4 regions of the Sphingobacterium sp. ML3W genome follow, and region 4 is predicted to be linked to each of the others. Evidence: riboswitches for the same ligand, from Rfam matches in the RefSeq annotation. Region 4 holds a riboswitch; each other region holds the start of a gene.

Region 1 (3,187 bases), 2.4 Mb from region 4:
GCTATAAATACGCGCTCACTTTATGCCAAGTAAAATTATTATTTAAGTACAACAATGAAAATTTCATCCCTATTATTTTTAAGCCTCTTACTATCCTTCTATTCAACATCTCTCCATGCCCAAAGTGACTCGTTATCACTTATTAATTCTAAAGCCGAAGTCAAACAGATATCATACAAGCAATTACTTGTCCCAGCCACATTAATAACGTATGGAATAGTATCCTTAAAAAGCCCTTACCTAAAACATAAAAATGAACAAATAAACAATGCAATAAATAACAATCCGTCGAAAACATTCAAGCTCGATAATCTCACACTTTTTATTCCTTCGGCAGCTGTATATGGTCTTGATATACTCGGGATACCCAGTAAACACAGTCTCAAAGAACGTTTGGCAATTAGCACAATCTCTCACGCTATCACCCTCTCAACTGTATATACAATTAAGCATACCACCCCTACTTGGAGGCCAGACCAAGCAGACCAAGAGTCATTCCCATCAGGACACACTGCAATCGCCTTTACAGGAGCAGAGATGTTGTGGCAAGAATATAAAGATCAATCTGTTTGGTATGGAATTGCAGGTTACACAATTGCTGCAGGAACAGGATACCTCAGAATGTATAACCATAAACATTGGTTTTCTGATGTAGCAATGGGCGCAGGTATCGGAATCATGGGAACCAAAATTGCATATTGGCTGCTACCCCTCTTCGATAAACATTTACAATCAAAAAAAACAACTCCATTCACGATGGCCTCTCCATTTTACAATGGCAAACAACTCGGAATGGTTGCTACATTTCAATTATAATACACGATTCTTTGTCATTTTTTCACAAAAGTTATAAAAACTTTGTTTTTCTAAAAGAAATTCCGATATTTACAGCACTTATAGAGAAAGGCAGAGGGAATAGACCCAATGAAGCCTTAGCAACCTGTCATTTGACAAGGTGCTACATTCTACCCAATCAAATTGGGAATGATAAGCTAGACACAAAATATCCTGTGCCCTCCTCTCTAAAAGCAATCAAAAAATTTAGTAAAATAGATTCAAGAATTTTTGATCGTTTTTTATTTCAAATACAAAACTCTTCTAATTTCTTGCTTCGTTAAGGTTGAACAAATAAAATAATCTCATATTTATGTTACTAACGAACAACTTAGGTTACCCACGTGTAGGTGCCTTTCGCGAGTTGAAAAAGGCCAATGAAGCATATTGGGCTAAAAAAATCAGCGCGCAAGAATTATTGCAGGCTGGACTGAAAATCCGTGAAGGCAACTGGAAAACTCAAAAAGATGCTGGCATCGATTTGATTCCTTCAAATGATTTTTCATTTTATGACCAAGTTTTAGATTTGACTTTAACGGTAGGCGCAATTCCTGCACAATACCAATCTCTTTTACATACAAAAGATAATGGCTACAACTTAGATCTTTACTTTGCAATGGCACGTGGCTTCCAACAAGATGGTGTTGATGTTACGGCAATGGAAATGACAAAATGGTTTGATACAAACTACCATTACATCGTTCCAGAATTCGTGAAAAATCAAGAATTCAAATTAACTTCAGAAAAGTTCCTAAACGAATATAACGAAGCAAAATCTTTGGGTATCGAAACTAAACCAGTTTTAATCGGCCCAATCTCATACTTATTATTAGGTAAAGAAAAAGAAACTGGTTTCAACCGTATCGATTTAATCGACAAGTTAGTTCCTGTTTATGAAGAAATCCTAGGCAAATTGGCTGCCGCTGGTGCAAAATATGTACAAATTGACGAGCCATTTTTAGCATTAGATATTGATGATGCAACACGTGCATTATACACAAGTGTATTCACGAAATTAGCTGCTGCAGCTAAAGACATCAAAATTATTGTAACAACATATTTCGAGGCTTTACGTGACAATGAAGAAACTGCATTAAACTTACCTGTTTACGCTGTTCACGTTGACTTAGTAAGAGGTGAAAACCAACTCGACACCATATTAGCAAAAGTTCCAGCCTCATTAACACTTTCATTAGGTGTTGTTGAAGGTCGTAACATTTGGAAAAATGATTATGAAAAATCTTTAGCACAAATCAAAAAAGCTGTTGATGCTTTAGGTAAAGACCGTGTATTAGTTGGACCTTCGAGTTCTTTACTACACGTTCCTTTCGATTTGGATAACGAAGACAATGAAGAATCACTACCAAAAGAAGTGAAAAATTGGTTAGCATTTGCTAAACAAAAATTAGCTGAGGTAAAAGATTTAGCGATTTTAGCTGATGGCGAAGTAGATTCAAAAACTGCTGAGCGTTTCGAAGCAAATAAAGCTGCTGCTGAAGATCGTCGTACTTCTACCTTGATTCATAAACCAGAAGTTAAAGAGCGTACTGCAAATATCACTGATGATGATGCTAAACGTACTTCTACATTTACTTCACGTAAAGAAGCACAACAAGAAAAATTTAACCTTCCTGCATTCCCAACAACAACTATCGGTTCATTCCCACAAACGAAAGATGTTCGTAAATGGAGAGCAGACTTGAAAAAAGGTGTAATTTCTCAAGAGCAGTATGATAAAGAAATCGCCGAAGAAACAGAAAGAACAATCCGCCTTCAAGAGCAATTGGATATCGACGTTCTAGTTCACGGTGAGTTCGAGCGTAATGATATGGTTGAGTATTTCGGTGAGCAATTAGCTGGTTACGCATTCACTAAAAATGGTTGGGTACAATCATATGGTTCACGTTGTGTTAAACCTCCAGTTATTTATGGCGATGTATACCGTCCTGCAGACATGACTGTTCGTTGGTCAGCCTATGCACAGACTTTAACTAACCGTCCTGTAAAAGGAATGTTAACTGGTCCAGTAACAATCTTACAATGGTCATTCGTACGTAACGATCAACCCCGTTCTACCACAACATACCAAATTGCATTAGCGATCTTAGATGAAGTACAAGCTCTAGAAAAAGCAGGTATCAAAATTATCCAGATTGATGAGCCAGCAATACGCGAAGGCCTTCCATTACGCAAAGCTGATCAACAACAATATTTGGATTGGGCAGTCCGCTCATTCCGTGTATCTTCTTCAAATGTAGACGATGATACACAAATTCATACACACATGTGTTACTCTGAATTCAATGATATCATCGAAGATATCGCTGCAATGGATGCTGACGTAATCACGATT
Region 2 (3,187 bases), 1.8 Mb from region 4:
TTTAGAGAAAAGTATCCAAATCCTGTTACACATCCAGGATTTACATTCCCATCATTTAATAAAGATGTAGCCATTGAAAAGCTTACTTGGGCACCTTTGGCAGATGAGCGTGACCGGATTGATTATGTTTATTACAGAACGAATAAACCACTTCATGTCGCTGCGGTCAAAATTGTTGGTCCTGAAGAAACGGTGAAATTTGGTAAAAAACAAGAGCAAGATAGCAAAGATGAGTTTTTATTGCCAAAAGGTATATGGCCTACCGATCATAAGGCTTTGCTGGTGAAGTTTGAGTTTTAGTTAGTTTATAATAGAGTTAAGCTTTGATTTAGGTAAGCTCAGTCTTTTTGGTTATTAGTAGACCTAAAGTTTCATATCTATCCATATAAACAACCACAACATATGCCCAGTGATAGGTATCACAGGCTATCATGGCATAAGGGTATATTTGAGTTTAAAAGAGATATAGTCTACGATGAGAAAAGGGCGCATCAATTAGCAATCTATCATTCTTTTATAAGGAATATTTTATAGCGGTATTATGAGTTATATTTGAACAACTAAATTGTCGTTCACATCCGTCATAAAATAAATAAGAGTACTGAAATATTCCTAAATAATCTGTCTCATGATAGTTCGCATGCTAATAGTTTTTGTATTGGGGGCTTAAGTTGTAATAATGGAGGCTTCAACAGGAACACTTTATTGCTTTCATGAAACACAGTTAGCCTGTTGGAAAAGCCTTTGGTTCAAATGTTATCCACTTATTCATTTTGAGTAGTTATTGTCAATGCATGAACAACCCCTTTTTTGATTTTAGTAGCTTGATATCACATTAATAATGGGAAACAATCTATAATACTGCTTGGTTATCTGTTGAAAAGAAGCAATTATGTTGAATAACTACAGCATTACTAAAAAAAAGCTGTTAGTTATTGATAAGTTGTTCATACTTTTTGCGTAGCGGAGAAATTATGGGCACTAGATATCTATCTATTCACAGCCATTATCTACTTGTTGTTAGTAACTAGCTACATGTTGACAATAAATGTCATCATTTGTCGGCTAAAGGTCTTCTATTTAAATGAAGGTATGCTGTTATTGGGAGAAGGTAGTAATAGATTTAAACAATAGGAGGCATGATATCGAAAAAGTGACTAGCGAAAGCCTAAAGGTAGTTCCGGTAAGCGGTAAATTAAGCCTAGTAATGGGTCCTACAGGCGTTAAAGGACATTTTTCATGAGTACTATCGCATAGTAACAATGGTTTAATAGGGTGTAACTATATGGTTGTTGTGGTAACTTACTCCAATCCTATCAGCTATCACCGGTTGTCAGAATTGAAAAGGTGGAGCTCGCTAAAACAATATGTTAAAATATTATCACTCATTAAGAGGAGCGTTTAAATAGTCAACGTTCTTCTCAGTGAGTGATAAATCAACTAGAAAATTCATTCTAAAACGGAATTTGCTTTACTGAATAATTGGAATAAGTGTATTTTCCTCTAACCTCACTGCTACATGTTTTACCGAGGTAAAGCCATCTTCTCTCGAAATAATGTTTGAAAGATCTAAGCCTCTTTTTGAGAAGGTACTTAGAAGAGCGGTACGAAATGTAGATTTGGAGGAACCCCAACCTTTCCCTGATATGGTATCATTGTTGAGTTGTATCAGTTCGTTGATTGAGTAATAACTGAATTTTTCTAGTAAATGTTGATAAAGATTTGTTGTAGCCATACAATTTAAAAATTTAAAGGATTAAACCATAAACTGTATCCAGATATTTTTGGTCGAAACCCATATTAATTTACCACCGTGGTTCTCAACTCGGTTGGTATTGCATCGTGCAATTCTGAATACTCTACAAATATAGTAGATTTTATTTTTATTTATAATTTTTTTTAAAATAATTAGATATTGAAGAGGATTTTATCGATTGCTATCCAATGAGTACTATATGACTAAACATTATGATGTCCTGAAATTTTTTACTAAAATAATTAGTTTTTACATATATTATTTTGTATATTTACTATAGTAACCAATTTATTAACAATCTATTATGAGTAATTCATCCAGTCGTGTCGACGATCTGCTGTGGAAATCTATCTTAGAGCAGACGTTTGCGCATTTTTTACGATTTTTCTTTTCAGATGCCGATGATGTATTTGATCTGAGCAAACCGTTTGATTATCTGGATAAGGAGTTTGAAACCTTGTTTCCACCCGAACCGAATGGTAGGGGCGTTCGTTTTGTGGATAAACTGGTCAAGGTGCATCTCAAAGATGGTGGCATGAAGTATGTGTTGTGCCATATCGAAGTGCAGTCCAGTAAGGGTAAAGGGGATTTAGCCGAGCGCATGTTCCAATACTATTACAAAGTTTATGATAAGTACAAAGTTCCGATTACTGCTATCGCTATATTGGTGGATGATAACGTCAGTTACAAGCCATCATCCTATAAGGATGAATTTATGGGTACCAGCATCCAGTACAATTTTAATTGTTACAAAATTTTAGATCAAGAAGAGGCACTATTACGTGATGATGCCAATCCATTCGCAGTGGTTGTACTGACCACGTTATTGGCCATCAAAAATAAAAAAGTCAGTGACGAAAAGCTGAAGCACATTAAGCATGATCTTTATGATCAGATGGTGATTCGTAATATGGATAGGAGTACGCGTCAGAGTCTCTATGATTTTTTGACGTATTACGTACGCTTTGATAATCAGTTGAATTTAAGTATATTTGAGTCAGAAATTTATAATCAATCAGGGAAGGAGAGTATTATGGGTACTAAAGAATATTTATTAGATAAAGCAAAAAAAGAAGGCATCGCATCTGGAATTGAGAAGGGGCGATTAGAAGAGCGTGCTAAGCTCAAGACTGAAAAAAGAGTTATTGCATTAGAATTTAAGAAAATGGGACTACCTCTTGCGGATATCGCTAAAGGGACTGGCCTTTCCATTGAAGAAATCGAAAAACTATAATAGGAACACTATAAGATATAATGAACCGATTGGGATGACCAGTCGGTTTTTTTGTGCCTTTCCTACCTTGCTAAAGGTTATTTAAGCAATATATTAATACTAAGTGAAGGATTTACCTTAGGTTGTAACTACTTCATTATTTTTTCTAATCATCCAATCTCTAAAGTTTAGGTAACTCTTTTAATAACCTGTAATAT
Region 3 (3,187 bases), 1.8 Mb from region 4:
TTATACAAAAAACACTTAAATGGTGGTGTTAAAAAAGGTGCATTTGATGAAGCTGCTGCAGATGCTAAATTTGTTGCTTGGACTGAAGCTAATGATGCTAGAATCTCTGGTAAAAAAGATGGTTTAGCAACTACTAAAGCTGAAGCTAAGAAAATTGCATTAGCTGCTGAAGCTAAGAAAAAAGAAGCAATGGCTGCTGCAATTGCTGCTAAAAACGCTCCAGTTGTAGAGGAAACTCCTGCAGAAGAAACTGAAGCTCCAGCTGCAGAAGAAACTGAAGGATAATTTTTCTTTCATACAGTATCAAGAAAGCCGGTTCACTATGAGCCGGCTTTTTTTTTCAAGAATGTAGTTTCTACTCCTATACATACTGCAATTTTGCAGATATATATTTAAATTTGCCCTTTCAAATAAGAACATGACCATAGAAGAAAGTTTTTACATCGGTTATATTAGTAAAACTCGCGGACTAAAAGGAGAGCTTCAGCTTTTTTTTGAATTTGAAGATTACCAAGATTTGGACTTTGATGTCCTATTTGCCGAAGTCAATAAAAAATTAGTACCTTACTTTGTAGACAATATCAAGTATCAAGCAAATAGTACAGCATACTTGAACTTAGAAGACGTCGATCATATCGATAAGGCACAACCTTTAGTCCGTAAAAAAATATACCTTCCTAATGATAAAATGCCTGAGCGAGATCCTGATGATTTTAGATATACAGACTTAATCGGGTATATAGTCATTGATGAGACGCATGGTGAGCTTGGCAAAATAACACATGTGCAGGAAATGCCTCAGCAATTTATAGCAACAGTCGATTTCAATGGGAAAGAGCTCATGTTTCCATTAAATGATGATTTAATGTTGGGCATTGATTCTGAAGGCCAAGTTTTAGAGGTAGATCTACCTGAAGGATTAGTCGAATTGTATAAAGAGATTTAAGTATTCGGATTAAATAATAAAACAAAAAAGTTATTGCATGAAAATGTAATAACTTTTTTGTTTTATTAGGCATCCGTTGAAATTAGTATTTATTGCCTTATTTAATACAAGCTATTAATATTATTTTGATTATCAATTTCTATTACCGATATTAGCGATGCTTATAGAGAAAGGCAGAGGGAATAGACCCAATGAAGCCTTAGCAACCTGTTATTTTATAAGGTGCTACATTCTACCCCAACTCAGAGATGGGAAAGATAAGTTGAAACAAGTCTACTTGTGCATTTCGATGTAAGCCAACCAAATCACTTTTAAAAAAAATTAATGAAAATCGTTGATCATATCAGTAATGCCAAAGGAAAAACTTTATTTTCTTTTGAATTGTTGCCCCCAGCTAAGGGTCAAGGTATCCAAAGTATTTTTAAAACAATGGACTCACTTATGGAATTCAAGCCTCCCTTTATCGATGTGACTTATCATAGAGAGGACTATATGTATAAGAAGCATGAAAGCGGTTTGCTAGAGCGTGTTGCTTATCGGAAACGTCCAGGGACAGTCGCTATCTGTGCAGCTATTATGAACAAGTATAAAGTGGATGCTGTTCCACATCTTATCTGTGGTGGTTTTACGAAAGAAGAGACAGAGAATGCTTTGATTGATTTGAACTTCTTAGGGATTGATAATGTGTTGGTTTTACGTGGAGATGCCAGAAAAGGTGATGCTGACTTTATTCCTACTGAAGGTGGCCATGCATTTGCTACGGACCTCTTAAAGCAGGTAGATGACATGAACAGAGGTCAATATTTACACGAGGATATTGTGAATTCTGAGAAAACAGATTTCTGTATCGGTGTTGCAGGTTATCCAGAGAAACATTTTGAGGCTCCCAATTTTAATACCGACTTCAAATGGTTGAAAAAGAAGGTCGAGATGGGTGCCGAATTTATCGTTACGCAAATGTTTTTCAATGTAGAAAAATATAAAGAATTTGTCAATAAGTGTAGAGAAAATGATATTCATGTACCTATTATACCAGGGTTAAAGCCTTTGACGACAAAAAAGCAGCTGATTACGTTACCGAAAATTTTTCATTTAGATATTCCAGAAGTATTGAGTGAAGCGGTATCAGGGTGTAAAAATAATGCCGATGTAAGGCAAGTCGGAGAGGAGTGGTTGGTACAACAGTGTAAAGAGTTAATTGACTTCGGAGCCCCAGTTTTGCATTTTTATACCATGAGTAATCCTGGTCCTACTCGGAGTATTGTTGAGAAGTTATTCTAAAGAAAAGTAAATATTAAAAAGAGCCTGCTGCACTTCAGATGTAGTAGGCTCTTTTTTTGTGCGCTGTATTTTTTTGTTAAAAAAGGTTAATCCATATCATATGAAATCTCCTTTTATTATATTTAACTCAAAATCAAAGTGCGAATTGATTTATCGCAGGACTAATTAAACCTTTAAACCGATGAACTATACGAAAGTGAACAATATGTTAGGCTGGCTATGTGCTATCATGGCAACAGTAGTTTTTATTTTGACAGCCGAAAGAACAACAAGTTGGTGGGACACAGGCGAATTTATTGCCTCAGCTTATAAACTTCAGATTGTTCATCAGCCAGGTGCACCCTTATTTCTTATGTTGCAGAATATATTTTCAAATTTCGCTTTAGGTAATGTATCTCAGGTTGCTTTTTGGATGAATGTAGGGTCGGCTGTCTGTAGTGGTTTAACAGTGTTGTTCTTATTTTGGACCATTACAGCTTTAGCTAAAAAAATCACATATTCCGATAATCGCCCACTTGATAGAAACCAGCTTATTAAAATAATGGGAGCAGGTGTGGTTGGGTCTTTAGCCTATAGTTTCTCCGATACATTTTGGTACTCAGCAGTAGAATCCGAAGTCTATGCTATGTCTTCCTTATGTACAGCAGCGGTGTTTTGGGCCATTCTGAAGTGGGAGGTAAGAGCCAATAAACCGCAAGCAGATCGTTGGCTTATTGTTATTGCTTACATCATTGGACTTTCAATTGGGGTTCATCTATTGAACTTATTGGTTATTCCAGCTATAGCACTCATTATTTATTTTAAGAAAACCGAAAGGACGACTTTCTGGGGGATTAGTAAAGCGATGTTGATTGGACTCGGAGTTCTAGCTCTTATTCTCTGGGGAGTAATCCAATACCTCATTAAGTTTGCCGCCAAATTCGATTTATTCTTTGTCAACACCCTTGGATTAGGATTTGG
Region 4 (3,187 bases):
AAAAGAAAAAAGATTCTGCGATCAAGTTTTTGGTGTAGACAAAAGTGATGCAAACCTTAACAAAGCAATGCAAATTGGCTTCATTGACCACAAAGCGACACTGGAAGAAGCTTTGGAAAAATGTAAGGTTATCATTTTAACCGCTCCTGTAGATGCAATCATCGCTTTAGCACCAAAGTTACTCGATCAAGTAACAGATCAGGTTATCGTTGACATGGGCTCTACCAAACTAAATATCTTACAATTGATTTCTGACCACCCTAAACGTGGACGCTATGTCGCTGCGCATCCTATGGCAGGTACAGAGTATTCTGGACCTGAAGCCGCGCTCCCAAATCTGTTTAAAGATAAAATGATGGTCTACGTAGAGGCATTTAAATCTGATGAAGATGCCTTCGAACTAACAGATTCTATTACTGAATTGCTGGAAATGCGTTCTTCTTTTATGACAGCCGAAGAGCATGACACTCACACAGCCTATGTCTCTCATATTTCACACTTGACCTCTTTTGCTTTAGCCCTAACAGTTCTGGAAAAAGAGAAATCGCAAGGTAGAATTTTTGAGTTAGCAGGTTCCGGATTTGAATCAACAGTACGTTTAGCGAAAAGTTCACCTGATATGTGGACTCCTATTTTCAAACAAAATAGAGTAAACGTATTAGAAGTATTGGAAGAAAACATCAAACAGCTTCAAGCCTTGAAAGATGCCATTCAAGACGAGAATTATAGCGAACTACATAAACTCATTAAAAAATCGAATAAGATTAAGCGCATTATAAAATAGGCACTTTACACCATCTGGTAAACATTGTGTGTAAAGTGTCGAAGGATCATTATATAAAAAAGATAGGAGGCAATGCTCCTATCTTTTTATTCTGGTTACCTCAAACACGTAATCCATCTACACTCCTCTAAATCCTTGTTTTATTTAATTATTTAAATAAATAGCAAAAAATATTTTGCTTTATAAAAATCAAGGCATATATTTGCAATGTACTTCAAATAGAAATACATCTAATCAAAACCTTTCAATCAGGTCTTGATTTATAAAGAAGTGGCGAGAGACTGGCTCAATGACCCACTGGCAACCTTCAAAATACGTTTGAAAAGGTGCCAATTCCTGTCCAAAGTAATACTGCTTTGGAGGATATAAATGAAACGACAATGATAATCACATTACAACAAAACAAGAAGGTAAATTCTAAAACCAACGTAACAAGCACAACTTTTGCATCGACTTCGACGCGAATGTGTTGGCACATGTTTACGTTTTCTTGTTAATCAATCTGTTTTTAATTTATTGATTGCGAGTACATATTCATGTGCGAAGCCCTATCCCCTTTTTACTAATGAATCTTTAACTAATTAATTATAACTATAATGTCTACAAATAAAAATTTGAAATTCGAAACACTGCAAGTGCATGCAGGTCAAGTTGCTGACCCAACAACTGGTTCACGTGCAGTGCCTATATATCAAACAAGTTCTTATGTATTTGAAAACGCAGAACATGGCGCTAATTTATTTGCATTAAAACAATTTGGAAACATCTACACACGTCTTCAAAACCCTACAACAGATGTTTTTGAAAAACGAGTAGCTGCTTTAGAAGGTGGTGTAGCTGCACTAGCTGTTGCTTCTGGCCAAGCAGCGCAATTTATTGCATTAAACAACATTTTAGAAGCTGGAGATAACTTTGTTTCAAGCAGTAATGTCTACGGTGGTACTTATAATCAATTTAAAGTAGCGTTCAAAAGACTAGGTATTGATGTACGTTTTACAAAAGAAACTACAGCTGAAGACTTTGAATCATTAATCGATGAAAACACAAAAGCACTTTACTTGGAAACTATCGGAAACCCAAGTTACGATATCCCTGATTTTGACAAAATAGCTGCTGTTGCTAAAAAACATGATATTCCACTTATTGTTGACAATACATTCGGTGCAGCCGGCTATTTATTCAAACCCTTAGAGCACGGTGCCTCTGTAGTTGTTCAATCAGCAACAAAATGGATTGGTGGTCATGGAACTAGCATCGGCGGTGTTATCGTTGATGGTGGAAATTACAACTGGGGAAATGGTAAATTTAAACAATTCTCAGAACCATCAGAAGGATATCATGGATTGGTATTTGCAGACGTATTTGGTATTAATGGCCCATTTGGCAATATCCAATTTGCTATCCGTGCGCGTGTAGAAGGGCTACGTGATTTTGGTCCTGCAATATCGCCTTTCAACTCATTCCAACTGATTCAAGGTTTAGAAACATTATCCCTACGCGTTCAGCGTCATGTAGACAATACGTTAGAAGTAGCAAAATGGTTAGAATCACATCCACAGGTAGAAAATGTAAACTATCCAGGATTAAAGAGTTCACCAAGTTATGCTAACGCTCAAAAATATCTAAAAAATGGCTACGGTGCTGTTCTTTCTTTCCAAATTAAAGGCGACGTAACAAAAGCTGATGAATTTATTGACAGTCTAGAATTAATCAGTCACGTGGCAAATGTTGGAGATACAAAAACATTAATCATTCACCCTGCGGCTACAACTCATCAACAGCTTAGTGATGAAGCAAAAAATGCAGCAGGAGTATTTGTAGGCTTACTTCGTTTATCTGTCGGTATCGAGCATATTGATGATATCAAAGCAGATTTACAACAAGCATTCGATAAAATAAAATAATTCAGATAGCAACATTATATAAAGCGCAAAAAATAACTATGAGTAAGAAATTAACGATTGGAATGTTTGGATTCGGAGTTGTAGGGCAAGGATTGTACGACATTATCAAGACTAAAAACTTAAATTTAGAAATTAAAAAATTTGTCATCAAAAATGCTGACAAACAAAGATCACTACCTGCTGAATTATTCACAACAGATGCTGAGGCTATTCTCTCAGATCCTGAAATCAATACCGTTGTAGAATTGATCGACGATGCAGATGCTGCCTATGCATTAACTGTTCGTGCGCTTAAATCTGGAAAAAATGTAGTATCTGCAAATAAAAAAATGATTGCTACGCATTTAGAGGAACTAGCTTCCATCCAACAAGAATATGGCACAAGCCTACTCTACGAAGGTGCAGTTTGTGGTAGTATTCCTATTATACGTAATTTGGAAGAGTATTACGACAACGAGCTATTGCACGCTGTAACGGGTATCTTTAACGGTTCTTCCAA

The links. Region 4 has a riboswitch for S-adenosylmethionine ahead of KO02_RS12355 (O-acetylhomoserine aminocarboxypropyltransferase/cysteine synthase family protein). Riboswitches for the same ligand answer to the same signal wherever they lie in the genome.
Region 1: linked by a shared signal. The riboswitch ahead of metE (5-methyltetrahydropteroyltriglutamate--homocysteine S-methyltransferase) and the one ahead of KO02_RS12355 (O-acetylhomoserine aminocarboxypropyltransferase/cysteine synthase family protein) in region 4 are both predicted to bind S-adenosylmethionine.
Region 2: linked by a shared signal. The riboswitch ahead of KO02_RS04655 (hypothetical protein) and the one ahead of KO02_RS12355 (O-acetylhomoserine aminocarboxypropyltransferase/cysteine synthase family protein) in region 4 are both predicted to bind S-adenosylmethionine.
Region 3: linked by a shared signal. The riboswitch ahead of metF (methylenetetrahydrofolate reductase [NAD(P)H]) and the one ahead of KO02_RS12355 (O-acetylhomoserine aminocarboxypropyltransferase/cysteine synthase family protein) in region 4 are both predicted to bind S-adenosylmethionine.

Annotation. Positions count from the first base shown of each region.
Region 1 is NZ_CP009278.1:473,498-476,684, reverse strand. It holds gene KO02_RS02155 (phosphatase PAP2 family protein) at 55-816, shown strand; SAM riboswitch class I at 892-994, shown strand; gene metE (5-methyltetrahydropteroyltriglutamate--homocysteine S-methyltransferase) at 1,148-3,187, shown strand, end outside.
Region 2 is NZ_CP009278.1:1,055,319-1,058,505, forward strand. It holds gene KO02_RS04650 (endonuclease/exonuclease/phosphatase family protein) at 1-300, shown strand, start outside; gene KO02_RS04655 (hypothetical protein) at 1,472-1,735, opposite strand; SAM-I-IV-variant riboswitch at 1,771-1,863, opposite strand; gene KO02_RS04660 (hypothetical protein) at 2,061-2,990, shown strand; gene KO02_RS04665 (hypothetical protein) at 3,151-3,187, opposite strand, start outside.
Region 3 is NZ_CP009278.1:4,669,973-4,673,159, reverse strand. It holds gene KO02_RS19995 (30S ribosomal protein S16) at 1-285, shown strand, start outside; gene rimM (ribosome maturation factor RimM) at 419-946, shown strand; SAM riboswitch class I at 1,105-1,210, shown strand; gene metF (methylenetetrahydrofolate reductase [NAD(P)H]) at 1,271-2,227, shown strand; gene KO02_RS19980 (DUF2723 domain-containing protein) at 2,409-3,187, shown strand, end outside.
Region 4 is NZ_CP009278.1:2,883,574-2,886,760, forward strand. It holds gene KO02_RS12350 (prephenate dehydrogenase) at 1-784, shown strand, start outside; SAM riboswitch class I at 1,042-1,156, shown strand; gene KO02_RS12355 (O-acetylhomoserine aminocarboxypropyltransferase/cysteine synthase family protein) at 1,381-2,688, shown strand; gene KO02_RS12360 (homoserine dehydrogenase) at 2,727-3,187, shown strand, end outside.